2 regions of the Laedolimicola ammoniilytica genome follow, and region 1 is predicted to be linked to the other one. Evidence: a T-box and tRNA genes for the amino acid it is inferred to sense, from the RefSeq annotation. Region 1 holds a T-box; the other holds one or more tRNA genes.

The links. A T-box is a leader RNA that pairs with one kind of tRNA and senses whether it is charged. The one in region 1 lies ahead of pheS (phenylalanine--tRNA ligase subunit alpha), so its partner is inferred to be a tRNA-Phe.
Region 2: it has a tRNA-Phe gene. The T-box ahead of pheS (phenylalanine--tRNA ligase subunit alpha) is inferred to sense a tRNA for this amino acid. The anticodon was not compared.

What each region holds. Positions count from the first base shown of each region.
Region 1 covers NZ_JAOQKC010000015.1:68,751-75,974, forward strand. Annotated here, with positions in the region: gene OCV63_RS11720 (magnesium transporter CorA family protein) at 1-211, opposite strand, end outside; gene OCV63_RS11725 (Gfo/Idh/MocA family protein) at 233-1,186, opposite strand; gene pheT (phenylalanine--tRNA ligase subunit beta) at 1,389-3,809, opposite strand; gene pheS (phenylalanine--tRNA ligase subunit alpha) at 3,887-4,906, opposite strand; T-box leader at 5,111-5,347, opposite strand; gene pdxR (MocR-like pyridoxine biosynthesis transcription factor PdxR) at 5,402-6,805, opposite strand; gene OCV63_RS11745 (glutamine--tRNA ligase/YqeY domain fusion protein) at 6,813-7,224, opposite strand, start outside.
Region 2 covers NZ_JAOQKC010000014.1:71,014-78,237, reverse strand. Annotated here, with positions in the region: gene OCV63_RS11335 (L-lactate dehydrogenase) at 1-960, opposite strand, end outside; tRNA gene OCV63_RS11330 (tRNA-Gly) at 1,146-1,216, opposite strand; tRNA gene OCV63_RS11325 (tRNA-Phe) at 1,330-1,402, opposite strand; gene OCV63_RS11320 (class II glutamine amidotransferase) at 1,500-2,267, opposite strand; gene OCV63_RS11315 (amino acid ABC transporter ATP-binding protein) at 2,310-3,074, opposite strand; gene OCV63_RS11310 (amino acid ABC transporter permease) at 3,078-3,887, opposite strand; gene OCV63_RS11305 (amino acid ABC transporter permease) at 3,884-4,543, opposite strand; gene OCV63_RS11300 (glutamate ABC transporter substrate-binding protein) at 4,653-5,660, opposite strand; gene OCV63_RS11295 (cell wall hydrolase) at 5,813-7,081, opposite strand; gene OCV63_RS11290 (tRNA (cytidine(34)-2'-O)-methyltransferase) at 7,106-7,224, opposite strand, start outside.

The DNA of each region.
Region 1 (7,224 bases):
TACCGAAACTGAACTCATCATATACATCCATACTGGTCCGGAAATGGGTAAAATCTGTCATACAGTCCTTGACTGCCACCTCGGAAAGTCCCAGATCCTGATAACAGCTTTTCAATTCATCCAGGGTCAGATACCCCACACAAATGTCGTGAAAATCCAGCTGTTCCAGACTGATTTCCCGGATCTCTTTATTGTGAATGGAATAAAACATGTTGCTCCTCCCCGCTCCGGATCATTTCTGACGGGCCGCGTCCAAAATTTTCATAACAAGCAGACTGTGCTCCAGACGCTTTTCCAGCTCCACCCGGTCGTTACCCACATAGTAATCGGTAAAGGCCTGCAGCTCCTCCACAAAAATACAGTCTCTGCGGGCCAGCTCGTAATGTACCGGTTCCTGCTTATTTTCCTGATAATGGAATTCCTCGAAGCGACCGGAATTGGAATGACTGAAGATACACCCCTTATCGCCCTCAATATTCACCGACAGCGGCGCGCCGCAGTCCTTGGCGGCAATGCAGACACACTGGAACGTCGGATATTCCAGAACCAAAATGCCGGAGGTATCCACGCCTTTTTCCATGTTTGGATAATAATGCACCGCCTTCGGCTCACCAAATAGTCCTGCCACAAAATGAATATTGTATACATTCAGGTCCATCAGCGCGCCGCCTGCCTTTTTCGGATCAAATACCGGCGCAATCTGCCCCTGCTTGAAAGCCTCATACCGGCTGGAATACTGGGAATAATTCAGTTGTACGATTTTTACATCGCCCACGCCAGGCAACAGCTCCCGTACCTTATCATAATTGGGATTATACTGGTTGGTGATAGCTTCAAAAAGAATCAGTCCCTTTGCCCGGGCCAGATCAGCCAGCTCCTTCGCCTCTGCGTAAGTCACAGTAAAGGGCTTTTCCAGAATCACATGCTTGCCTGCATCCAGGGCCTGCTTTGCGAAGCTGTAATGCAGATGATTGGGAACCGGAAGATACAGCACATCAATCGACGCATCGGCCAGCAGCTTTTCGTAGCTGTCATAAGCCACCGGAACCTGATATTTCTCGCATAGTTCCTGCCGTTTTTCTTCCTTCCGCACATATAAAGCCCGCACTTCCATCTCCGGAATCAGCTTCGCCGCCTCCAGAAACCATGGCACAGTCATGCCTGCTCCCACGATACCAATCCGCATAAATATTTCCTCCTGAATTTGTTTTATTTTCCACAATAAATCTGTAATAACTCTATATTCCCAAACAGCTTGCGCCAATCATATAAACAGGTTGGTATAGATACATTTATTATACCACGCCGAGTCCATCCTGTCAGCACAAAACAGGACACGGCCCCCATTTTCCGGGAATCCATGTCCTGTAATTTTTTACAGATTCAGCTTACTGACGAAGCTCGGCGTTCAGGCCCTCCAGGCCCTTCAGGATCCGCTTCATGGCTGCGGAGATATCGCTCTCCTCCAGGGTCTTGTCCTTGCCACGGAATACGATTGAGTAAGCCACGGACTTGTAGCCGTCCTTAATCTGGCTTCCCTCGTAGATATCGAACAGCTTGAAGCTCTCCAGATGGCTGCCACCCTTCTGCTCGATGACTTCCTCGATCTGGCCAGCCAGAACGTTCTTCGGGATTACCATGGAAATGTCACGGGTTACCGCCGGGAACTTGGCGATTCCCTCGTACTTGCGGTCGAAAGTAGCCATCTCGGTTACCACCGGCATATCCAGAACTGCCACATAAGCGCGCTCACCGATGCCGTAGTTGTCCGCAACCACCGGATGAACCTCGCCCAGGTATCCAATCAGCTTCTCATCGTAGCAGATGTTCGCCTGACGACCCGGGTGCAGGTAGTTCTTGCCAGCCTTCGGATCGTAATGTACACGATCACGCATACCAAGCTTCTCCAGGAACTCCTCAACAACGCCCTTCATATTGTAGAAATCGCCGTCGCCATACATACCCAGCGTGAACTGCATACGCTCGTCCGGAAGTTCACTAAGCGGCAGCTCCTTTGCGATATAGATGTTGCCCAGCTCATAAAGGCGTACATTCTTATTTCTGCGGTTGTAGTTGGTAGCCAGGGAGGTCAGCATGCCATTCATGGATGTAGTACGCATGATACTGAAGTCCTCGCCCAGTGGATTGGAGATCTTGATGGCCTGACGCATGGGATCATCGGCATTCAGAAGCAGCTTATCAAATACCTTCGGGCTTTCAAAGGAATAGGTCATGCCCTGGGAGAAGCCGCAGAATTCCGCGATATCTCTTGCCACTGCTTCCACACGGAGCTTGAACGGAAGCTTGCCGGTGGTTGCCTCTCCTCTCGGAAGAGTGGTTGGGATATTGTCATAACCGAAGAAACGCGCTACCTCCTCGGCCACATCTGCCAGACGGTGAATATCCTGACGGAAGGTGGGCGCTACAATCTCGTTGGTCTTCTCATCGTAATCCAGTTCTACCAGCTTCAGGTAATCCAGCATCTGCTCCTTGGTCAGATCGGTTCCCAGCAGGGCGTTGATCTTGTCTGCGTCAAACTCGACTCTGGAGGGCTCGCTCTTTCCGTTGTATACATCTACCATGCCGTCTACCACTTCGCCGGCCCCAAGCTCCTCGATAAGCTGGCAGGCACGGTCGATGGCTGCCTGGGCATTGTTCGGATCCAGTCCCTTTTCGAACTTACCGGAAGCATCTGTACGAAGTCCGATACGCTTTGCGGAAAGACGAATGTTCACGCCGTCGAAGCAGGCTGCCTCGAACAGCATAGTCTTTACATTATCGGTAATCATAGAATTCTCGCCGCCCATGATACCTGCGATGCCAACTGCTTTCTCGCCGTCACAGATCATCAGGACATTTTCATCCATAGTACGCTCCTGGCCGTCCAGAGTCACGAACTTCTCACCCTCATCGGCGCGGCGTACCAGAATCTGATGACCGGCAATGGTGTCCAGGTCGTAAGCGTGCATGGGCTGACCATACTCTTCCATGACATAGTTGGTGATATCGACGATGTTGTTAATCGGGCGGATACCATTGACTGCCAGTCTGCGCTGCATCCACTTGGGTGACGGAGCCAGCTTGATGTTCTTTACGACTCTCGCGCAGTAACGGGGGCAGAGATCTGCGTCCTTTACATCTACTTTAATATAGTCATTTACATCTCCGCCGGAACCCTTTACGGTTACCACAGGCGGTACGAATTTTTTGCGGAAGGTAGCGGCTGCCTCACGAGCAATACCGATAACGCTATAGCAGTCCACCCGGTTAGAAGTAATCTCGTACTCAAATACTACGTCATCCAGACCCAGGGCGTGGATAGCGCTCTCGCCTACCACAGCGTCGTCCGAGAAGATGTAGATGCCGTACTCCGGGGCCTCCGGGTACATTTCACGACTCTGACCCAACTCCTCGATGGAGCACATCATACCGTTGGACTCCACGCCGCGAAGCTTGCCCTTCTTAATCTTGATTCCGCCCGGGGTCATCTTGCCGTCATGTCCGCCAGCCACGCGGCCGCCGTCCAGAACTACCGGAACCTTCTGTCCTTCTTTGACATTTGGAGCGCCTGTAACGATCTGAACCGGCTCTGACTCTCCAATATTGACCTGGCATACTACCAGCTTATCCGCATCCGGATGCTGCTCAATCTTTACAATCTGTCCAATGATGATATTTTCCAGGTCGGCATCCAGCTTGGTGAAGCCCTCGACCTTGGTTCCGGAAAGCGTCATTGCGTCGGTATATTCCTGGGCCGTCACATCCAGATCGGGCACATATGCTTTAATCCATGATAAAGATGTATCCATTTTTATTCTCCTCTCTTTCTATCACGTACGCTCCTCGTGCTACGCTCGAGAAAACGAACCAGCACGGCTCACTGCTATCAAAACTGTTTCAGGAACCGAATATCGTTCTCATACAGCAGTCTCATGTCATCAATCTCATACTTCAGCAGCGCAATTCTCTCCAGACCTACGCCAAAGGCAAAGCCGGTATACTCGTTGGGATCGATCCCACACATCTCCAGTACATGGGGATGTACCATACCGCAGCCCAGGATCTCGATCCAGCCGCTGCCCTTGCAGAAACGGCAGCCCTTGCCGCCGCATTTGAAGCAACTTACATCTACCTCGGCACTGGGCTCTGTGAATGGGAAATGATGGGGACGGAACTTGGTCTTCGTCTCCGCGCCGAACATCTCTTTCGCGAACTCCTCCAGAGTCCCCTTCAGGTCTGCAAATGTGATGTTCTTGTCCACAACCAGACCCTCGATCTGATGGAACGATGGAGAATGAGTCGCGTCCACCTCATCGGAACGGAACACGCGTCCCGGAGCGATCATACGGATGGGCAGCTTGCCCTGCTCCATGACACGGGCCTGGCACGGGGATGTCTGGGTACGCAGTACAATGTTTTTATTGATATAGAAGGTATCCTGCTCGTCCTTGGCCGGGTGTCCTTCCGGAATATTCAATTTTTCAAAATTGTAAAGGTCATACTCGATCTCGGGTCCTTCCACTACCTCGTAGCCCATGCCGACAAAGATACGTTCTACCTCTTCCAGGGCGATGGTGTTCGGATGACGATGGCCTACGTTGTTCTTCTTCGCAGGAAGGGTTACGTCGATGATTTCTGCCTTCAGCTTCTCCTCACGAACCATGGCTTCCATCTTTGCCTTGGCTTCTTCCAGAACCCTTTCAATCTCTTCACGAGTCTCATTGACCAGCTGGCCTACCTTCGGTCTGTCCTCAGGAGCCACGTCCTTCATACTCTTCAATACGTTGGTCAGTTCACCTTTTTTGCCGAGAATCGCCACGCGAGCGTCATTCAGTGTGTTCAGATTCTTTGCTTCCCGAATCTGCGCAATGGCATTTTCCCGGATTTTCTGCAGTTTTTCCTTCATTGTTCTCACCTTTCCTGATTGTTGGTTTTTAAGGGACGTATACTCCAGGGCAGTTTCAGAAAGCTATCGCCTTCTGAAACTCGCGGCTTTCGCCGCATAGGCAATTTCAAAAACAGACATTTGTGTGCAAGCACCCAACTGCCTGCTTTTGAAACTGCCTGCCCTTCTCAATGCGAACGCGCAAAAAAAGCTCCATCCCTACACAGTAGGGACGGAGCATATATTCCGCGGTACCACCCTGATTCCTGTCTCTTCATTTATCGGACAGGCTCTCATCTTCTGCGTAACGTGCAGGCTGCGTCATCGCCTACCAAAGTTCTTCAGCGATGCTGCTCCGGTGGGAATTTCGCACTCTCTTCTGAACTTAAGCCCGCTCACAGCCGCTGACGGTCTCTCTCTGAAAGAAGAAGAAAGGTTACTGTGCACCTTCGTTGCATTTGTCATATCAAGGATTATTCTAAACCTTTACGAGCGAAGATGTCAAGTACTTATTTTTTATCGCCACACCTCTGTCAGGCTCCGGGCTGCCTGCGCCAGCTCCTCCTCCGTCATGGTGGCATAGCCCAGAAGGATTGTCGCGCCCTGCCCCGCCCCACTGTCTGCACCGTCGATACTGTACTCGGACAGGGGATACACCCGGATATGCACAGCTTCCGCACGGCGGATGAGCTCCGCTTCGGTCCAGTCATCGGAAAATTCCAGCAGCAGATGGACGCCGGCGTCTTCTCCGCGGATGGTGCAGACCCCAGACAGCTGTTTCAGCTCATCCACGAGAATCTCCTGCTTATGGCCGTAGATGGCGCGCATCCGGTTCAGATGACGTTCGTAGTGGCCTTCTTTAAGGAAGCTGTTCAGGATCATCTGATCGATACGGGATACCGTGGAGGAAAACCGCTGAAGCTCCGGTTCGCAGGTCGCGAGAAGCGGCTCCGGCAGCACCAGGTAGCTGATTCGGATGGCAGGCGCGATGGATTTGGAGAAGGTTCCGATGTAAATGACTTTCCCTGTCCGATCCACGCCCTGCAATGCGGGAATCGGCTTGCCGCGATAACGGAATTCGCTGTCGTAATCGTCCTCGATGAGATAGCGTTCCGGCTTTTCCGCAGCCCATTTCAGGAGCTCCAGACGCCGTTTGATGGGCATCACGATACCGAGGGGATACTGATGGGAGGGCATGACGTAAGCCACATCCGCGCCGGACGCGGTCAGCTCCTCCACCCGCATGCCAGAGGCGTCCACAGGCACGGTACAGAGCTGAAATCCCATTTTTTCGAATATCCCGTAAGCATGCTTGTAGGTGGGGCTCTCCATGGCCAGCCTTCGTTTTCCCAGAATCGCGGATATCAGCATCATCAGATAGTCGTTTCCCGCTCCCAGCACAACCTGCTCCGGACGGCAGTTGACGCCCCGGGCCTGGTGAAGGTACCGGCTGATGGTCTCCCGGAGCTCCCACTCGCCCTTGGGATCCCCCAGCTGGAACAGCTCCTTCCGATCATCCAGTAGCACATTTCTTGTGATCTTACGCCATACGCCATAGGGAAAGCTGTCCAGATCGATGCCGTTGGGCGTAAAGTCGTATTTCCAGTGTTTTTCTTCGGTCTTTGGCGCGATTTCCCCTCCGTCCTCCCCGGTCTTCAGATGATACAGCCCTTCAATCCGGCAGGCATAATAGCCCTTGCAGGGAACAGACTCCACATACCCTTCCGACAGCAGCTGATCATAAGCCAGATCCACAGTGCTGCGGCTTACTTCCAGATAACGAGAAAGAGCCCGGCTGGAGGGAAGCTTCTCTCCAGCCAGGATCTTATGTTCCTGGATATCCTGTTTGATATAATGGTAAATCTGTTCGTACAAAGGCGTTTCTGCCTTTGCGTTCAGGCTTATCGTCAGTTCTCGCATCGGTCTCTTATGCCTTCGGAAGCTTAAAGGAGCTCTTCAGGGATACAATTCGGTTAAATACCATTTTTTCCGGAGTAGAATCCTTGTAGTCCACACAGAAGAAGCCGTTTCTTACAAACTGGAAGCTGTCAAAGGCCTTAGCGCCCTCGAAGCCTGGCTCCAGGTACGCATGCTCTACCACGGTCAGGGAGTTGGGATTCAGGTTCAGACTGCCATCCTCATTGTATACGCCCTTTTCCTCGTCGATGATGTTCTCATACAGACGAACCTCTGCGTCGATGGCGTAGGGAGCCGGTACCCAGTGGATGGTTCCCTTCACCTTACGGCCGGTGAAGCCGCTTCCTGCCTTCGTCTCCGGATCGTAGGTGCAATGTACCTCGATGACCTTGCCATTCTCGTCCTTGACAAAGCTCTCACAT
Region 2 (7,224 bases), on a different contig from region 1:
TGCTTCTGTATACACGCTCTCGATGGCCGTCCGCAGATGCTCATAGCACTTCTGCAGGTCGCTCTTTCCCTGCTCGTCCAGGGGCAGCTCCAGTACCCGGTCGATGCCGTTCTTGGAAATGACGCAGGGCAGGCTCATGGCTGCTCCGGTGAGGCCGTACTGGCCTGACAGCACCGTGGAGACAGGCACCACAGATTTCTCGTTGCGGACAATGCTGCCGATCAGACGGCAGGCGCTTAAGGCCACGCCGGAGCTGGTGTAACCCTTCAGCTCTACGATATCCAGGCCGATGACCTTCGTATCATGGAGCAGCTTTTCTTTGTCGAGTTTTTCCTTTAATTCAAACTGTTTCTCAAATTCCGAAAACGGCACACCCACGATGTTCACAGTATTCCAGGGGATAAAGGAGGTGGAGCCGTGCTCGCCCAGCACGAAACCGGTCACGTTCTTGGCATCCACGCCGCAGAGGTCGCCCAGCATTTTATTGAAACGGGCGGTATCAAGCAAAGTGCCTGTACCGAAGATCTTATTGGCCGGATAGTCGAATTTCTTCTGGGCAATGTAGGTCAGGATGTCCAGCGGATTGGATACTACAATGATGATAGCCTCCCGGGTGTAGTGGGTGATCTGCTCCATGATATCATTCATGACGTTGACATTTTTCTCCAGAAGCACCATGCGGTCCCGGGAATTACCCGGCTGGATGCTGGGGCCTGCAGTCACCACGATGATCTGGGCGTCCGCGCACTCCTCGTAGCCGCCCACATGGATGTTCGCGTTGGCGCTGTAAGCGAACGCCGTGGTATGGCTGGCGTCCAGCACCTCGCCCAGGGCCTTTTTCTGGTTGCGGTTCACCACCACGATCTCATCCAGGATATTCATCCGCAGAACCGAATTCAAAATCGCGCTTCCCACCTTACCAGCGCCGATGATTACCATTTTTCCATATGAAATTGCCATAGATGCGTCCTCCTCGTTCTTTCTAATCACGAATAGTTTACTGCAATGTTCTGGCGCCGTCAATCGGGGTTTTAAAACTAAAAAAGAATGTGCCAGCGGCACCTGTTTAGCACCGACCGGAGCGGAGAACGAACCGAAGGTTCGATTCCCATCACCTGCTCTACTTAAATTTGGGCATAAAAATAAGCGGGTGATGGGAATCGAACCCACGTATCCAGCTTGGAAGGCTGGTGTTCTACCATTGAACTACACCCGCAAATGAAAAAATATAAGGATGCACCGTGGTCACTAGGCTCGAAAGAACCTTGCCAAGTGTCCAGGTGTGTCTTCGCACTAGACTCGAGAATACCTCGCCAAGTGCTCCGTACATGCCCAGAACCGGAATCGAACCAGTGACACGAGGATTTTCAGTCCTCTGCTCTACCAACTGAGCTATCTGGGCAAATTGCTTTCACATAACTTTCATGTGTCACAACAGTGATATTCTACATGATGGAATTATGTTTGTCAAGCAATTTTTCATATTTTACTTTCGTTTTTTAGAGCGGCTTCGTGTACTCGATATCCCGCGGTTCCTTATCGATAAACTCATAGGGATGAGGTTCGGCTTCAAAGACCAGCCTTCCCTTCCGGTAGGCCAACGGAGTGCTCATGGGGACTTTTTCCCAGGCCGGGTCATCGGTCAGGGGCTTGGTGGCTACTACCAGTGTCTCGCCTTTCTGCAGACGGAACAGGGTCTCGTAGAAGTTTGTATGGGCGTAGAACAAATCGCCGTCATAAATCAGAAGATTGACCTTGTTCTCCGGGGTAATGTCGCGGATGACCTGATTTACGGTGTCGAAGCGTTCTTTGTCGGTCAGCTCGCCGCCCTTTTTCGCGATGGCCGCGTCCACCTGATCGATCAGGTAGTACAGAATCCGCTCGCTGTCAGTACCGCCATGCTGTTTTCCAATGTAGGCGTCCACCAGGGCGCTTTCGAAGATGGTGCCGTTGTGAATCAGCGTCCACAGGCGTCCGGAAGCGTCCCGTCTCTTGAAGGGATGGCAGTTCCTGTATTCCAGGCCGCCCTTGGAAGCCTTGCGGATATGGGCCAGAACCACGTCCTCGGTGATCTCGTCGCTGAGACGATGCTTCAGATAGACGCTTTCCGCTGAAGATATGGGTTCCTTTTCGATGGATGCGGAATTCCCGTCAAAGAGAGACAGTCCCCAACCGTCCGGATTGGTTTCTCCGTGGCTGAAGAAGGTTCCCAGAAGCTCATTGCAATTTACTTTTTCGGCACTGCTCAGGCCAAATAATTCACACATGTGTAGTTCCTCTTTTCCGTATTTCTGTCCGTAACCGGATCCTTAATGGGCTTTCACTGAATTCAGGAAATCCTGGGCCCGCCTGGTCTGCGGATGCTCGAAGAAGTCCTCCGGCGCGCCCTCCTCGATGATGCTGCCGCCATCCATGAAGATGACCCGATCAGCCACCCGTCTGGCGAAATTCATCTCATGGGTGACGATGACCATGGTCATACCATCCTTCGCAAGTTTCGTCATGACATCCAGCACCTCGCCGATCATCTCCGGATCCAGGGCGCTGGTGGGCTCGTCGAAGAGAATGGCCTTCGGGTGCATGGCCAGGGCACGGGCGATGGCCACACGCTGCTGCTGGCCGCCGGAAAGCTGGGCCGGTACTTTGGCGGCCTGATTATCCACGCCTACCCTTTTCAGAAGCTCCATGGCTTCCTCCCGGGCCTCCTTCCTCGGCTTGTGCAGTACGTCTATGGGCGCGATGGTCACATTGTCCAGAATGGTCTTGTGGGCAAACAGGTTGAAAGATTGGAATACCATGCCAATCTGGGAACGGAGCTCGGCCAGCCTCCGACCCTCCTCAGGCATCTTGGTTCCGTCGATGAGGATTTCTCCGGAGTCAATGGTCTCCAGTCGGTTGATCGTCCGGCACAGGGTGGATTTACCGGAACCGGACGGTCCGATGACCACGACAACCTCGCCCTTTTTTACGGATAAATTGATATCCTTTAATACATGCAGTTCTCCGAAATGCTTATCTACATGACGCAGTTCGATAACCGGCACTTCATTCGCTGTAGTTCTGTTTTCTTCCATAGTTTATTTTCTCCTTCTGGCAATGGCCACAGAGATTCTATTTAATATATAATTGATCAAAATATAGATAATTGCAATCACCAGATAGACCGAAAGCAGTGCGTCATAGTTGCTGATCAGCACCTTCGCGTTCTGCATCAGGTCCGCATAGTTTACCACATAGGCGAAGGTGGTATCCTTCAGCACGATGACCACCTCGGAAATCAATGCCGGAATCACATAGCGCAGGGCCTGTGGAAATACGATCTTGAAGAAGACACTGTTCTTTCGCATACCCAGGGACACCGCCGCTTCCGTCTGTCCCTTCGGCACCGCGTTGACGCCGGAGCGCAGAACCTCCGCCACCACGCCCGCCGCGGAGATGGCCACCGGGACCGCTATCTTACACAGAGGTGGAAGCTTAATGCCAAACTGAGGCACCACCAGAAAGAAGAAATAGATAAACAGAAGGGTCGGCACGCCGCGGCTGAACTCAATGAGCGCGGTGCAGAGCCATTCCAGCGGTTTGACGCCGCTGATTCTGCCAAGCATCAGCAGGAGGCCTGCGAAAAATGTGATCACACCTGCCGTCAACGCAGCCGTCAGCGTACCTGCAAGACCATTTCCAATAAACCGCCAGGTGGTATACCGGGTGAAAAAGGACCAGTATCTGGCGTCCAGCTGTCCATTGATGGCGAACTGATGAATGACGCCGTAGATCAGCACCGCCAGAAGCAGGAGCACCACCACAGTTCCCGCCATAATTCCTCTGCGGGTCTTCGGTCCCGGCGCCTCGTAGAGCGCATCCCGTATGGATATCTGTCCATTGTTCATCGCAAAACCCTCACTTTCCTGTCAATCAGGTTTCCAATCTGTCCGATCACCACCGCCGTCGCGCAGTACAGCACCGCGGAAATCAGGAAAGCCGTCACGCCGCCCACGGCTCTGGTATTGATATGGGAGACCAGACCGGTCAGATCCGTGGGGTTCATGGGCACCTGGGAAGCCAGCGCTGTCGTCAGCATGGTCGCCACCAGAAGATTGGTCATGGGAAGCACACTGGAACGAAGAGCCTGGGGAATGACTACATTTTTCAGAATCTTGCCAAAGGACATGCCCAGGGCCCGCGCCGCCTCGATCTGTCCGATACTCACTGTATTCATACCGGCCATCAGATACTCGGAGCAGAACGCCGCCGGAAGCAGGGATGTGGCCGTCAGCACACAGACGTAATAGGAAAGCACCACATTCAGATAGGGCAGCGCGTAGACCAGCATGATAAGCAAAGTCGCGCCCGGGATGTTCCGGAAGATCTGCACATAGAAGTCTCCGACCCATCGCAGCGGCTTCACGGGACATACCCGCATGATGGTAATGAGAATACCTATCAGAAATGCAAGCACAAAGGACACTGCCGTCAGCTTCCAGGTGACGAACAATGCCTGTATATATTTGTCTCCGTATTGGGAAAGAAGTTCCTGAATACCCATATGGATTCCTCCTGCGGAAAAAGACCTTCAGAACTACTGAAGGTCCTTCTCCCTGTCTTTCTATTTGTAACTGTTCCACACCTGACCAGTTACCACGCTTCGGTTCGGGTTACTCGATCGCCGGAGCTTCCGGTACGGTCTCGATGCCGGTGCGGTCGCCCAGGCTGATCTTCCACAGCTCTGCCCAGGTTCCATTGTCTTCGATCTTCTTCAGGAAGTCGTTTACAAATGCTACGCCGTCAGAATCAAGCGGAAGTCCGATACCGTAGTTGTCCTCCGGCCCGAAGGTGTCGCCTGCGATTTCGTAAGCGCCCGGGTTCTTCACAATAGCGTTCAGAAGCAGAGTGTAGTCTGTTACATAGGCGTCTACACGGCCCTGCTCCAGAGCGGTACGTGCTTCCTGGTCGTTGGCAAACTCCTGAACGGTAGCTTCCGGCGCGTACTCAGCCAGGATATCCGGGCCTGTGGAACCGGACTGTGTCGCTACAATCTTGCCAGCCAGGTCTTCTACTCCAGTGATATCCGTGTTGCCTGCCTTTACCAGGACAGCCTGCTTGGATGTGTAGTAGGGGCCGGCGAAGGAAATGACTTCCTTACGTGCGTCTGTGATGGAATAAGTAGCGAATACTGCGTCTACCTGGTCACTGGTCAGAACGGACTCACGGGTACTGGAATCTACCTGTGTCAGCTCATACTTGCTCTCATCGCCCAGGATGTAACGTGCAAGCAGCTGATACAGTCCTGCGTCAAAGCCGCGGATGCCGTTGTCTGTCTCATCCAGCTGACTGAACAGGAAAGAGGTTCTGGTTCCGCCTACACGGAGCACGCCAGCTTCCTTTACTGCCGTAGCCCACTTGCTTGCCGCAATGTCAGCGTCGTCTGCTACGATGCCGTCTGCCAGAAGCGCGTCAAATGCATCCTTGTCGATCTCTGCCGCCACCGGCTCTTCTGCCTCTGCTGCGTCTTCCGTGGTCGCCTCTGCAGCTGCCTCAGTCTCCTGTGTGGTCTCTGCCGCCGGAGTCTCGTCTGCCTTGCTTCCGCATGCTGCCAGGCTTCCTGCCAGTGCAATGGTCAGCAGTAATGCGGTTGATTTCTTCAGCCATTTCAAATTTCTCATAATAATCCTCCTTTTTGATTGTTCACGTTGTTTTGATGTTGCAATCATACGCTCTTTAACCTACTTTGTCAATAGGTTATGTATGATTATTTTATTTTTTACGTAAAAAGTCGCTGCACAGAAAAACTTTCTTCTGTACACCGACTTCTTTGTCAGGTTGAATAATTCCAAGTATAGGAAAAAATATGTGCGCCAATCACAAGTCCGCTTAAGGACGGATAGTTGGCATAAGTCCGGAAAAAGGTCCTGTTTCCCACGTTGGATTCGCCCGCGATGGCCCGGCGGGCAGCGTTATAGCAGGATTCCGTGACGGAATCCGCGCCGTCGGTCAGCATCAGGTCAAAACGGCCCGAGGTAACGGGGGAGAACTGACCCGAAGCCCGGATCACGCTCATGATATCGCCCTGTCCGAAACGGGAATCCCGGATACGGTTCATGACGACCGCGCCCACGGCCAGCTGGCCCTCTGCGCCCTGATTGCCTGCCTCGCAGTAGATCAGCGTCGCCAGAGCCTTTACTTCGTCCTCGCTGGCGCTGTACGCGCCATACTGTACATATTCCAGCTCTGTGGTCCGCACGCCGGTCACGTCGCCCAGGGAGCCAATGATCTCAGCCGCCTTAGCCGCCTCGATCTGGGCCTCGATTTTCTTCTTCTCGGCAATAAGCTGCTTCAGGACCTCCTGCTGGTTGGCCAGGGTATTGCTCTTGCCGTCCAGATCGGCCTGGGCCGCCGCGATATCGTTCACATGCCGGCTGATTTTGCCGGAAGTACTGCTGGCCAGAGAAGATACCTCGCTCTGCTTTTTCGTCAGGGAGGCCTGCATGTCATCCAGGGCCTCTTTCTCCGCCTCCAGCTTTTCCTCCTGCTCCTGAATCTCGGCCTTATGGGCCGCGTAGGACTCCAGCATATCCCGGTCGTAGGCGCTGATGCGCGCCGCGTAATCGGCCCGGTTCAGGGCGCTGGCGAAATCGCCGGACTCCAGCAGAATCTCGATGAAGGAGCTCCGAGGATTCTCGTACATATACTGAATGCGGGCCTTCATGTCCGCATACTGCTTATCCTCGGTGGCTTTCGCCTCCTCCAGCTCTCCTTTCGTCTGCTCAATCTCCGCCTTTTTGTCCACAATCTGCTTATTTAACTCAGAAATCTGGCTTTCCAGGCTGGAATACTGCTGATTCAGCTTCTTCAGGTAGTCCTCCATCTCAGACTTGGCCTGCTGCAATTTGTCCTTTTTGTCCTTCGTGGCATCGATCTCGCTCTGGGTCTTATCGATCTCGTCCTGGGTCTTATCAATCTCGTTCTGAATGTTATCCACGTCGCTCTGATCCGGCACGGCATAGGACGTAAACCCAAGCGCCAGCGCCAGGGTAACTCCGCCCAGTCGATATGCGGTTTTCAGAAGACGTGAATGCTGTTTCATGGATTCAGTTCCTTTATAGTCTCTTTATTTCCAGTTGTATTTGGTCAGGTGCCCCTCCAGGCGCATCCCCGGAAAATCATTCTGGCGCAGGGCCTCATAGAGCACGATAGCCACGGAGTTGGACAGGTTCAGGGATCTGGTGT